DNA from 3 places in the Streptomyces sp. NPDC050535 genome. Region 2 is predicted to be linked to each of the others. Evidence: riboswitches for the same ligand, from Rfam matches in the RefSeq annotation. Region 2 holds a riboswitch; each other region holds the start of a gene.

Region 1 (4,402 bases), on a different contig from region 2:
GCCCACCTCCGGGACAAGGACGTCCTGGTCCTGCACGGAGACCGCGACCGCGTCACCGACCCGCACGCGTCCGTGTCGTTCGTCCACCGGGCCCGCGAGGCGGGCGCCCGCGCCGACGTCGTAGTGATCCCGGGCGGCGACCACGCCATGCTCCGCCGCGTACCGACCTGGCACCGTGCCGCGGGCTCGGCGGTCGTCGGCTTCCTGCGGGCCGGCTGCACGACCGTGTGACCCGGATCCCGCGGGCCCCCGCCGTGGACGGGGCCGGTGCCCGCCCCGGTCTCTGCTGCTCCAACGGAGTTTCGGGGCGGGGTTGTTGGGCCGCAGGACCGGCCGGGGGCCCTGTGTTTCCCCGGCGGGCGTGAGTGCGTACGCCGGGGGGCGTCGCCCCAACTCGCCGAATCTGTACGGCCTGGAGCTGCGGACCTGCGAAATCGACGAGCTCGGTGGGTGTTAGGTTCACGCCCGTCCCCCCGGTCGGCTGACGGCCGGCGACCCGGCCGCCGTACGCGGATGCCGTACGCGGATGCCGTACCCGGTGGAGACCCGAACCCGTGACACCAGCAGGAGGAGCCTTCCCGTGACCAGCCGTGTCATCTTCATCTCGCCCGCCACGAGCCGGGCGTTGCGGCAGGCCCGCTTCGACGACGGCGACTCGATCGACGACGCGGGAGCGGCCCGGGCACACGCGGCGGCCGGATCGCTCCCCCGCGCTGTCCGGGTCGTCGCCACGCCCAGTGTGCGGTGCCGCGAGACGGCGACGGCACTCGGTCTCCGTGCCGAGGACGCTCCGGGGCCCGCGGCATGGGACGCGGGCCGCTGGCGGGGCCGCACGCTGGACGAGGTCGGCGCCGCCGAGCCGGAGGCGGTGGCCCGCTGGCTCGCCGACACCGCCTCGGCACCCCACGGCGGGGAGTCGGTCGAGGATCTGTGCGCCCGGGTCGGGAGCTGGCTGGACAGCGTGGCGGACACCGACGGCCGCACGCTCGCGGTGGTCGAGCCGGAGATCGTACGGGCGGCCGTCGTCCACGCCCTGGGCCTGCCCGCCGAGGCGTTCTGGCGGCTGGACGTGCCTCCGCTGACGGCGACGGAGCTCAGCGGCCGGGCCGGGCGCTGGAACCTGCGGCTGGGACGGTTGCTGGACGAACCGGAGGCCGGCGCGGACGTCTGAGCCGCGAGGGCCGGGCAGCGGCCGGAGACTCCCGGTTCCCTCGGGTCCGACATCCGCCGGAAGCCGTTCCTCCCCGCTCGCCGCGCACTTGATGGGTCCTCACCGGAAAACGCGAGAGGGCCCCCGGACGGTTCCGTGGGCCCTCACCGGTGTCGCGGGACGGGTCAGTTGGGGGCGGCGACCGGCCGGGCCGTTGCGACCTTCGCGGGGCCGGGGTTCAGCAGCCGTTCGGCCAACTCGCCGAAGGCGAGGCCGAATCCGCCCCACAGGGTGATCTGGATGGCCAGCGCGGAGACGCGGAACCGCCACAGCACGGCGGCCGGGAAATCGGCGGGGACCTCGTTGATGACGGGCAGGAACGCGTACGCCAGCCCGATCGCGAGGGCGAAGGCGGCCACCGCGGCGACGGTGGCGTACCAGGTGCCCAGTCTCGGCGCGAGCCGCTTGCCCAGGATGGTCGCGGCGATCGCCAGCAGTACGCCTAGCACCATCATCAGGAAGTACAGGGTGGTGCGCTTGGCGATGGTGTCGTGGTCGCCGACCGCCGGCGGGTTGGCCGGGTACTTCAGGAACGGCACGACGTAGACCGCGAGCAGGGCGCAGCCGGACAGCAGCAGCGCGGTGGCGCGCGGGCTGAAGCGGCCCACGCGGCCGAGCGCGAAGCAGAAGGCGAGGGCGGCGATGCCGCCGAAGGCGACACCGTAGACCAGGACGCCGGTGGCCAGGCCCGCGGTGGACTGCAGGCTGCGGGAGACGAGTTCGACCTCGTGCTCGTGGCCCGCGGCGCGGGACTCCTCGAAGCTGATCGCGCTGTCGACGCTCGGCTCACCGAGGAAGTAGGCGACGATCAGGGCGAGCACGCCGGCACCGAGGCCGGCGAGCATGCCCCGCACGAGGAGATTTCTTACCGTTGCGGAGTTCATGAGCTGCGCCGAGTCCTTCGTCAGTGGCAGGGGAAGCCGAGAAGGTGGCGTGCGTCGTGCACCCACTCGTGGACTTCCCCGCCGGAGACGACGGAGGTGGCGCCCTGTTCGGCGCCGACGAAGTACAGCAGGACCAGCATCAGGATGCCGAAGAAGACCGCCCAGGGAGCGATGTCCTTGAGCGGCAGTTTCGCCGGGATGGCGGGGGTGGTGGGCGTCGGCTGGGCGACATGCTGCGCCATGGCAGGGCCTCCTCGGGAGTTCGCGTCCCATCTCGGTGGTGCACTGGACGACGGCTACGGGTCTGACTTGCCCCCCTCTCGCATAAGGGGTGGCACACAGTGGCGCGACCGTGCCGGGTTCCCACCGGCTTCCGTTCTGCCGTCGTCGATATCGCACCGACGGTACCGCGTGGCGGGTACATGGCCAAGACCAGGCCACCAGGCGTGATCCGTTTCTCCGGTCCGGCGACCGGTCGTCCGTCCCCTGTCCGAAACCCCTGACTCCCGGGGCCGGTTGGCGGGCCGACGCCGCATCCTCGCGAATACCAGGCGGGAAGAACGCTGCCCGCGATGGGGTGACATTGCGCACATCAGCGGCGGACGCGTCTAGCCAAGGGGTTCTTTGTCGCTGACAGTTGGGCGGGATATTTCCCATTCAATCGGCACAGAAGGATCCCTCCCATGCGCGATTCCTCCGACGTCCCCGTACAGCCCCACCCCGTCACCGTCGCCGAAGTGATACCCGGTGATCTTCTCGCGCTGTCGGAAGAGGACGTGACGGCGAACCGGTGGTACGTGGTGATGCACACCCTGCCGGAGAACCCGCAGACCATTCGGCTGGCTCTGCGACCGCCTCTCGGCGGAAGTGATCACGAACGGGTATTCCCGCGGAATCACCAAGTGACGGTGGGGAGTCGGCGTGTGGATGTCGCCGGAATTCCCGAGATCGATTCGGCCGGTCTGGAAACGGTCGAATTCAGGGACGGCGATCGGATCACCTCCCTGCGCGCCGTCGACCCCGGGGCCGTCGAGGAGTCGTACAGCCGCCGGTGGGGCCGGTGGTACCGGGATCTGGAGAGCCGGGACGAGGAGCCCGAGTCGGACTCGCAGCTGCGCGAACGGGTCGCGCGGGAAGTCGCCGAGGGTCATGTCGTACGGCATCTTCCGCGGCCCCGTGCGAGTGCGGCCGCCGGCGCCGTACGGCCTCGGCGGGTCGTGGTCACCGGGCTCGGAGCCGTGACGCCGCTCGGTGTGGGGGTGGCCGAGCTCTGGCAGGGACTGGTCGAAGGGCGGTGCGGGATAAGGGAGTTGGCGGGTGAGGAGTTCGCCGGGCTGCCGGTGCGGCTCGCGGGGTCCGTTCCCGTGGATCCCGCGGAGCTGCTGCCCCGGCCGCAGGCCCGGCGGATGAACCGGGCCGCGCAGTTCGCGGTGATCGCGGCGCGCGAGGCCTGGCGGGACGGCGAGCTGGACGGCGCGGGGACGGTCGAGAGCGGGCTCGATCCCGAGCGGGTCGGGATCAGCGTCGGCGCCATCCTCGGCGACGCCTCCGTGCTCGTCGGCGGTGACCGGCGGCTGCGGGAGAAGGGGCCGCGTGCCGTGTCACCGCTCACCACACCGATGACCGTGCCCTCCCAGGCCGCCTCGCAGGTGTCGCTCGCGCTGCGGATCACCGGCGAGGCCCGCACCGTGAGCAGCGCCTGCGCCTCCGGCACCGAGGCCATCGGGCAGGCCGTCGACCGCATCCGGTACGGGCACGTCGACGTCGCCCTGGCCGGTGGCGCGGAGGCGGTGGTCACCCCGGCGATCATGGCCTCGTTCGCCGCGATGCGCGCCCTGTCCACCCACGGGCTCGGAGACGGCGGATCGGCCAGCCCTTCCCGGCCGTTCGCCCGCGACCGCGACGGCTTCGTGAACGGGGAGGGCGCCGGTTTCCTGCTGCTGGAGGCCGAGGAGCACGCGCGGGCACGCGGGGCGCGGATCTACTGCGAGGCAGCCGGGTGGGGACTGTCCGCCGACGCCCACCACATGGCCGCGCCCGACCCCTCCGGCAGCGGTGTCGCGCTCGCGATGCGACGAGCCGTACGGGACGCCGGCGCCCATGCAGTGGACGTCATCCACGTCAACGCCCACGCGACCGCCACCACCGACGGCGACCTCGCGGAGGCGGGCGCCCTGCGGGCCGTACTCGGCGGGAGCGTGCCCGTGACCGCGCTCAAGGGCCACCTCGGTCATCTCCAGGGCGCCGCGGGCGGGGTGGAGGCCGTGGCCGCCGTGCTCACCCTCCACCACGGAGTCATTCCGCCCAC
Region 2 (4,402 bases):
TCCGCGAGGCCGCGCTCCCGCAGCCACTCCAGCGCCTTCACCGTCCCCCGGGTCCCGGGGACGACGACGAGGTCCGCGTCGGTCAGTTCCTCGGCGCGGTCCACGAACCGCACGACGACACCCGGTTCGGCGGCCAGCGCGTCCACGTCCGTGAAGTTGGACATCAGGGGGACGGCGCAGACGGCGACCCGGAGGATGTCCTGGCCGACGGGGGCGGCCACCACCGACTCCCGGACCGTGCCCCTCAGCGAGACCCGCAGCCCGTCCTCCTCGTCGATCCCGAGCCCGTGCCGGAAGGGCAGCACACCGTAACTGGGCCGCCCGGTGAGCCCCTTGAGCATGTCGAGGCCCGGCTCCAGCAGGGAGACGTCCCCGCGGAACTTGTTCACCAGGAACCCGGCGACGAGTTCCTGGTCCTCGCGGGAGAGCAGCGCGACGGTCCCGAAGAAGGACGCGAAGACGCCGCCACGGTCGATGTCACCGACGACGAGCACGGGCAGCCGCGCGTTCCGCGCGATCCCCATGTTCACGATGTCGGTCCGCCGAAGATTGATCTCGGCGGGACTGCCCGCCCCCTCGCAGATCACCGCGTCATACGTGCCCCGCAGTTCGGCGAGACACTCCAGCACGGTCCCGAGCAACGACTCCTGCCGGCCGCCGTGATAGCCGCGGGCGCTCATCTCGCCCACGGGCCTGCCCATGAGCACGACCTGACTGCTCCGGTCGCCGCCCGGCTTGAGCAGCACGGGGTTCATCAGCACGCTGGGCTCCACCCGGGCGGCCTGCGCCTGCATGGCCTGCGCCCGCCCGATCTCGGCACCCTCCCGCGTCACGAACGAGTTCAGCGACATGTTCTGCGCCTTGAAGGGCGCCACCTTGACACCCTGGCGCACCAGCCACCGGCAGATCCCGGCGGTCACCACGCTCTTGCCGGCGTCGGAGGTGGTTCCGGCGACCAGCAGCCCGCCGCTCATGAACCGCCTCCCCGCCGCTTCGGCAGCAGGCCCGCGGCACACACGCCGAACGCGAGCCAGCTCACACGCCGGGACAGCCGCACGGCGCGCTCGATGTCGCCGACCGCGACGGCCCGGCCCTCCCCGTTCAGTACGGGCCGGTGCTCGACCCTTCCCCCGTACGCGAGGGTCCCGCCGAGCCGCACCCCGAGCGCCCCCGCGAACGAGGCCTCCACGGGACCGGCGTTGGGGCTCGGATGCCTCCCCGCGTCAGCGCGCCAGGCGCGCACGGCGCCCCGCGGGTCGCTTCCGGCGGCGGCGGCGAGTACCGCGGTGAGCCGCGCGCCCGGCCAGCCCGCGACGTCGTCGAGCCGTGCGGAGGCCCAGCCGTAGCGCCGGTACCTGGAGGACTTGTGCCCGACCATCGCGTCCAGGGTGTTGACGGCACGGAACCCGACAAGACCGGGCACGCCGGCCACCGCACCCCACACCAGAGCCCCCACCACGGCGTCGGAGGTGTTCTCGGCGACGGACTCGACGACGGCCCGGGCGATCCCGTCCGCGTCGAGAGCCTGCGGATCCCGCCCGCACAGACGCGGCAGCCGCTCCCGGGCCACCTCGACGTCGCCGGCCGCGAGCGCGCCGCCGATCGCCCGGGCCTCCCGGCCGAGGGAGGTGCCGCCGACGACGGCCCAAGTGGCGGCCGCGGTCAGTGCGATGGAGGCGGTACGGGAATCACGTACGGAACGGGCGGCGAGCGCCGCGAGCCCGGCGGCACCGCCGGCGCACACGGCCGTGTGCAGCGCGCCCCAGCCGCGGTGGTCCCGCCAGAGCGTCCGTTCCACGGCACCCGCGGCCCGCCCGAAAGCGGCGACCGGATGTCCACGGCGGGGATCGCCGAGCAGCAGGTCACCGAGAAGGCCGGCGGCGGCGCCGTACGCGAAGACGCGATCGGCACGCACCGGCTCAGCCGGCCGTCAGGTCAGGCACAGCCGTCGTTCGCAGGGCACTTGGGCAGCCGCGCATGGCGATATGTCCTCACTCAGGGTGTCCACGCCCTGGTTCGAAGAGACCGGCGGTGAGAGTTCCTGGCTCCCGGGGAATTCCTTCCCCGATGACAGTGGCGGGACCGCGCCGGACTCACACCGGCTTCCTCTCTTGCCGCCGTACTTGGCCCCGGCAGTCCACCACGGGGTTGGAAGACCCGTCAACTTGCTGTTGACCTGCGACGGAGGAGTGTGCTGAGGCCCACACGGGGCCGGTTTTCCTCTAGGCCGACAAAAAGACCTTTCATAGACTCGAATACGACAATCGGGGAGCGGTCCGAGGGCGGTTGCCTCCGTGTGGTGACGTGGTGGGGCTCCTCTCGGCGGCCCTCTGGGCCGACCAAGATCACGGCGCTATCGTGACTCGGCATGGGGGAAAGAGACGGACACGCGTCGGGGGACGCCGGCTCTTGGGCAGCAGGAGGTAGGCGTGTCCTATGAGAACTCGTCCGAGCGGTTCTGGCACAAGAGCAGCTTCAGCGGGGCCGATTACGACTGTGTCGAGGTGGCGTTCGTCGGAGACGGCGTGATCGTCCGTGACTCGCAGAACCCGTCGGGGCCGTATGTCGTCCTGTCCGCCGAGCGGTGGCGGACTTTTCTGACGGCTTTCGCCGGCTCAGGGGGAGGGGGAGAGACGTGACGGATCATCATCTCGCCGAGATGCGGCACGCGGTGAACGGACTGCGCGGGGGGCCGCGGAGGATCTCGGTGTCGCTCGGGACCGTGCTGATGTGCGCGGTGCTCGGCGCGATGGCCGCGCTGACCGGCGCGGCAGCCGCACTGCTGGTGGACGGCATGGCCGCGCGGCTTACCGCCTGGGTGCTGGTGGCCGCGGTGACAGCCGTGGCCGCGGGACTGTGGTGGGGCTTGGCGGAGTTCAGGAGGAATCGTCCGCCGACTGCCTGTCCGCCGGCAGCTCGGACTGCCGCTGAGCCGGGACCACGGCCCGGCGGTCGTCGCTGAGGGCGGGTTCCGTCGAACCGGTCTGCGCGATCACCTTGGCCAGCTGACGGCTCATAGCGACCACCGGGGTCATCACGACGCCGGTCACGGTACCCATCAGCCATGGGTTGGTCAGTCCGAAGGCCGCCATGGCGCCGAGCAGTCCGGCGAGGCCCGCCACCAGCACGAGGATGCAGCTGGTGCAGTAGACGATCTTCGTGGTGAAGACCCGGAGATGGTCGTCCGTGCGATGACGGTCCAGGGTGTCCATCCGGTCGGCACGGTCCTGGTCCGCCATCGCGTCCCGCACGAGCTGGTTGTAGGAGAGGTCGGCGACGGGGGTCTGCCACCGAGCCGAGTCGGCGGAGGGGATGTCGTCGGCGTCCGCGTCGCCGCTCCCGCCGTCGTCGCCGTCGGAAGGGTCACCGGCGTGAGCGGCGGTGGCTCCAGCGGGCGCTTGGGCACCGGTGGCTCCACCGGCCCCTTGGGCACCGTCCGCACCGCCGGTACGCCAGGGTGCCCGCCCGATGGCAGTGAAGACCTCCCGCCACCACTCATTCCACGCGGCTGGCAGCATATGAGGCCTCCTCGCTTCTCCCGGGCTGCTGGGGCCCGGCAGATCAGCTGCTGTCGATACCGTCCCTGATCCGGCTGATCAGTTCGATGGCCTGCTCTCCGCCGAGGGCGACCTCACGGAGATATTCGAAACACTCCTGGTGGCGCACGATCAGTTCGTGGTCGTCACGGGTGGACTGGTTTCCCTGGACCTCGAGATAGAGCAGGTCCTCGTCGTCGAGAAAGCCCAGCAGGATGAAGCTGCCGCGGGTGGAGTAGTGGGCGCCCGCGGCGAAGGGGAGCACCTGGAGGGACACCTGGGGGCGCTTCGAGGTGTCGATGAGGTGCTGCAACTGGGCGCGCTGCACCCTCGGTCCGCCGACCTGCCGGTGCAGTGCCGCCTCGTCGACGACGAAGAAGGTCAACGGCGGGTCCTCGCCCTCCATCGTGCGTTCCTGGCGCGCGGTGCGCAGCTCCACGATTCGCCGGGCCCGCGCCTCATCGACCCGGGGGGTGAGCAGGGCCATCGCGTAGTCGTCGGTCTGGAGAAAGCCGGGCACCACGATCGGGTTGTAGGTACGGATCGACGCGGCGGCGCTCTCGTAGCCCAGGTACTGACCGAACCCCGGTCCCAGGATGTCGTTGTACTGGGCCCACCAGCTCGCGCCCTTCGAACCGCGCGCGGCTTCCTCCAACTCCGTGACGAGTTCGAGTTCCGCCACCTCGTACTGCTGGAGCAGGGCGCGCAGATCGGTGACCGAGAGGCTGACCGTGCCCTGCTCGATTCGCATGATCTTGGAGAGTGACCAGTCGAGGGCGTGGGCGGCCTGCCCCTGTGACTGCCCCGTGGCCTCGCGGGCCTTGCGGAGCGCGAGCCGCAGTCTGCGGCGGTTCAGGCTCGGATCG
Region 3 (4,402 bases), on a different contig from region 2:
GCGCGTCCAGGACCTGGGAGATGTACCAGGCGCCGTAGTTCGCGGGCCAGTTGGGGTGCTCGGTGAAGGCCTCGGGCGCGACGATCCAGGAGATCTTCGGCAGCTTCCTGCCCTGCACGTCGGCCTTCAACTGGTCGAAGAAGCCCTCGCCCTTGCGGGCGTCCGTGCCGGTGCGGGCCTTGTCGTAGAGCGGGTCGCCGGGCTTGGCGTCGCGGTACTTGTTGAAGTACAGCAGCGAGTTGTCACCGTAGTTGCCTCGGTAGGCGTCGGAGATCCAGCCCCAGGAGCCGTTCGCGTCCAGGCCGTCGCCGACGTCCTGGTAGATCTTCCAGGAGACGCCGGCCGCCTCGAGGCGCTCGGGGTACGTCGTCCAGTCGTAGCCGACCTCGTCGTTGCCGAGGACCGGGCCGCCGCCGACGCCGTCGTTACCGGTGTAGCCCGTCCACATGTAGTAGCGGTTCGGGTCCGTGGAGCCGATGAACGAACAGTGGTAGGCGTCGCAGATGGTGAACGCGTCGGCCAGCGCGTAGTGGAACGGGATGTCCTCACGCGTCAGGTACGCCATCGTCGTCGACGACTTGTTGGGCACCCATTTGTCGTACTTGCCCTTGTTGAAGGCGGCGTGTCCGTCGCTCCAGCCGTGCGGGAGATCCTGGATGAACTGCATGCCCAGGTCGTCGGCGTCGGGACGGAAGGGGAGCACGTCCTTGGTGCCGTCCGACTGGTACCAGACCGATTTGTCGCCCGACGTCTTGGCCGGAACCGGGTCGCCGAAGCCGCGGACACCCCTCAGCGAGCCGAAGTAGTGGTCGAACGAACGGTTCTCCTGCATCAGGACGACGATGTGCTCGACATCGTCGATCGTCCCGGAGCGGTGGTTCGCGGGCAGCGCCGCGGCCCGCTCGATGCTGCTGTTCAGTGCGGTGAACGCCGCGGTACCGCCGGCGAGTTGGAGGAAGCGGCGCCGATTCACTTGGGGCATGGCTGGGTGACCTCTTGTCCTGACGGAAACAACGGACGTACGGGATGACCGGGCTGGCCGGGATACTGCTGGAACGTGTGCGATTGGAGTGTTCCAAGAGCACCGAACGGCAAGGAAGGGTCCCGTGGCCCCCGCGTGAAACTCGGAGGTACGTGCGGCGAACGGCGGTAAACGGAACGCCAACCCGGCCTCCCGCAACCAACGTCGGGCAAAAGTCTCGCCGCCCGGCATGTGGGCGATGTCCCCCGCAGCCTCGCGCGGCCCTCTAGGCTGGTCGGTGCAGCTGGTTCGCCCCGTCCGCCAGACGGGAGCGTCGCAAGAGGGAACCCGGTGGGAATCCGGGACTGCCCCGCAGCGGTGAGTGGGAACGACCGCCGTCATACGCACTGGGCCCGGCCGGGTCTGGGAAGCGACGGCCAGTAGATGTCCTCCGCAGGGAGGGCGCGCCCACAAGTCCGAAGACCTGCCCGCTGCCCGCGCGCGACCCCTCGTGCGCGGACATCCCGGTGACCTCGTGGGCGGGTCGGCGCACATATCGGACGGACGACCGTGTCTCGCGTACGAGGATCGTTCCGTCCGGTCGCCGGCCCTTCGCGCCCTCGTCCCGTCCCGGGATTCCAGGGAGATATCTCGCGAAGGAGATTTCCGTGACAGCGAAGTCCGCAGCCGCGGCAGCACGGGCCACCGTGTACGGCTACCCCCGTCAGGGCCAGGGCCGGGAGCTCAAGAAGGCGATCGAGGGCTACTGGAAGGGCCGCGTCGACGCCGACGCCCTCCGGGCCACCGCCGCCGAACTGCGCCGGGCCAACTGGGAGCAGCTCGCCGGTGCCGGCATCCACGAGGTCCCCACCGGTGACTTCTCGTACTACGACCACGTCCTGGACACCAGCGTCATGGTCGGCGCGGTCCCCGACCGTCACCGGGACGCCGTCGCCAGCGACCCGCTCGACGGGTACTTCGCGATGGCGCGCGGCACCCAGGACGTCGCGCCGCTGGAGATGACCAAGTGGTTCGACACCAACTACCACTACCTGGTACCCGAGTTGGGCCCTGACACCGTCTTCACCACCGACTCCGCCAAGCAGGTCGCCGAGTTCAAGGAGGCCCTGGCTCTCGGGCTCACCGCCCGGCCGGTCCTCGTCGGCCCCGTCACCTACCTGCTGCTCGCCAAGCCCGCGCCCGGCGTGGCCGCGGACTTCGACCCGCTGACCCTCCTCGACCGACTGCTGCCGGTGTACGCCGAGGTCCTCGCCGACCTGCGCGCGGCGGGTGCCGAGTGGGTACAGCTCGACGAGCCCGCGCTCGTGCAGGACCGCACGCCCGCCGAGCTGAACGCGGTCACCCGCGCCTACCGCGATCTGGGCGGACTCGCCGACCGCCCGAAACTGCTGGTCGCCTCCTACTTCGACCGGCTGGGCGACGCCCTGCCGGTACTGGCCAAGGCCCCGGTGGACGGCCTCGCCCTCGACTTCACCGGCACGGCCGCCGCCAACCTGGACGCGCTCGCCGCCGTCGGCGGACTGCCGGGCAAGCGCCTGGTCGCCGGCGTCGTCAACGGCCGCAACATCTGGGCCGACGACCTGACCAGGTCGCTCGCCACCCTGGGCACCCTGCTGGGCCTGGCCGACCGGGTCGACGTGGCCGCGTCCTGCTCGCTGCTCCACGTCCCGCTCGACGCCGCCGCCGAGAGTGACATCGAGCCGGAGATCCTGCGCTGGCTCGCTTTCGCCCGCCAGAAGACCGCCGAGATCGTCACCCTCGCCAAGGGTCTCGGCCTCGGGACCGACGCCATCGCGGCGGAACTGGCCGCCAACCGGGCCGACCTGGCCTCCCGGGCCGGTTCGGCGCTCACCCGCGACCCCGCGGTGCGGGCCCGGTCCGCCGCCGTCGCGGACGCCGACGCCCGCCGCTCGGAGCCGTACTCCGAGCGCGCCGCCGCCCAGCGCGCCCACCTCGGTCTGCCCCTGCTGCCGACCACCACCATCGGCTCCTTCCCGCAGACCGCCGAACTGCGCACCGCGCGGGCCGATCTGCGCGCCGGCCGGATCGACAGCTCCGGGTACGAGGACCGCATCAGGGCCGAGATCGGCGAGGTGATCTCCTTCCAGGAGAAGACCGGCCTCGACGTCCTCGTGCACGGCGAGCCCGAACGCAACGACATGGTCCAGTACTTCGCCGAACAGCTCACCGGCTACCTCGCCACGCGGCACGGCTGGGTCCAGTCGTACGGCACCCGTTACGTCCGCCCGCCGATCCTGGCCGGTGACATCTCCCGCCCCGAGCCGATGACGGTGCGCTGGACGACGTACGCCCAGTCCCTGACCGACCGCCCCGTCAAGGGCATGCTGACCGGCCCTGTCACCATGCTCGCCTGGTCCTTCGTCCGTGACGACCAGCCGCTCGGCGACACGGCCCGCCAGGTCGCCCTCGCTCTGCGGGACGAGGTCAACAACCTTGAGGCGGCCGGGACTTCGGTCATCCAGGTCGACGAACCCGCGCTGCGCGAAACGCTGCCGCTGCGCGCCGCGGACCATCCGGCGTATCTGGCGTGGGCCACCGAGGCGTTCCGGCTCAGCACCGGCGGCGTACGCCCGGACACCCAGATCCACACCCACATGTGCTACGCCGAGTTCGGGGACATCGTCCGGGCCATCGACGACCTCGACGCCGACGTCATCAGCCTGGAGGCGGCCCGCTCACACATGCAGGTCGCCCGGGAGCTGGCCGAGCACGGCTATCCGCGCGAGGCCGGTCCCGGCGTCTACGACATCCACTCGCCGCGCGTGCCGAGCGCGGACGAGGCATCCGCCCTGCTGCGCAAGGGACTTGAGGCCATCCCCGCCGAGCGGCTGTGGGTCAACCCCGACTGCGGACTGAAGACGCGCGGCTGGCCCGAGACGCGCGCGTCGCTGGAGAACCTGGTCGCGGCGGCCCGGACGGTCCGCACCGAACTCGCCGGGTCCTGACCCGCCGGGACGACCGGGAAGGGCACGCCGCGGCCCCTTCCCGGTCGTCCCCGGCCGTCGGGCCGGAGCAGGTCACGGAAGGTACGTGTAGGGCTCCTCGATTAGGTGCTCGCCCGTGAGGGGAGCACAGGGTGGAGAAGTGAGCCCTGTACGCGCCCCCGCGTGCGCGGGAAAAATGCGCTTTGTCAGAGGTCAATCGGCCGGGGTATCGCCCACCCGGGCCACCGAGTTCCAGAAAGACAGGTCGGCCACCGTGCTCTTGCGTCTGCCCACGTCCGTGTCCGAAGCACAGGAGTGCCTGGCCGAAGGGGCGGTGCCCATAGGCGGGGCGACACTGGTGTGGGCGGGCTGGCAACGGGACGGCTTCCCGGAGCAGGCGATGTCGTTGCGCGAACTGCCGGCGGCCAACGCGGTCGAGCGAGGGGCACTGGGCGCGGGTGTCGTGCTGAACCGG

Evidence for each region. A riboswitch is a leader RNA that binds a small molecule or an ion and turns the genes downstream of it on or off. The one in region 2 is predicted to bind cobalamin.
Region 1: linked by a shared signal. The riboswitch ahead of ACIBLC_RS18015 (CbtB-domain containing protein) and the one ahead of ACIBLC_RS34340 (cobalamin biosynthesis protein) in region 2 are both predicted to bind cobalamin.
Region 3: linked by a shared signal. The riboswitch ahead of metE (5-methyltetrahydropteroyltriglutamate--homocysteine S-methyltransferase) and the one ahead of ACIBLC_RS34340 (cobalamin biosynthesis protein) in region 2 are both predicted to bind cobalamin.

What each region holds. Positions count from the first base shown of each region.
Region 1 is NZ_JBITHE010000007.1:118,765-123,166, forward strand. Features, by position in the region: gene ACIBLC_RS18000 (alpha/beta hydrolase) at 1-231, shown strand, start outside; gene ACIBLC_RS18005 (histidine phosphatase family protein) at 581-1,171, shown strand; gene ACIBLC_RS18010 (CbtA family protein) at 1,336-2,094, opposite strand; gene ACIBLC_RS18015 (CbtB-domain containing protein) at 2,115-2,336, opposite strand; cobalamin riboswitch at 2,371-2,512, opposite strand; gene ACIBLC_RS18020 (beta-ketoacyl-[acyl-carrier-protein] synthase family protein) at 2,778-4,402, shown strand, end outside.
Region 2 is NZ_JBITHE010000022.1:71,572-75,973, forward strand. Features, by position in the region: gene ACIBLC_RS34335 (cobyric acid synthase) at 1-974, opposite strand, end outside; gene ACIBLC_RS34340 (cobalamin biosynthesis protein) at 971-1,915, opposite strand; cobalamin riboswitch at 2,015-2,158, opposite strand; gene ACIBLC_RS34345 (DUF397 domain-containing protein) at 2,430-2,639, shown strand; gene ACIBLC_RS34350 (hypothetical protein) at 2,877-3,518, opposite strand; gene ACIBLC_RS34355 (helix-turn-helix domain-containing protein) at 3,562-4,402, opposite strand, start outside.
Region 3 is NZ_JBITHE010000001.1:906,424-910,825, reverse strand. Features, by position in the region: gene ACIBLC_RS03845 (phosphocholine-specific phospholipase C) at 1-982, opposite strand, end outside; cobalamin riboswitch at 1,300-1,447, shown strand; gene metE (5-methyltetrahydropteroyltriglutamate--homocysteine S-methyltransferase) at 1,630-3,948, shown strand; gene ACIBLC_RS03835 (FAD binding domain-containing protein) at 4,202-4,402, shown strand, end outside.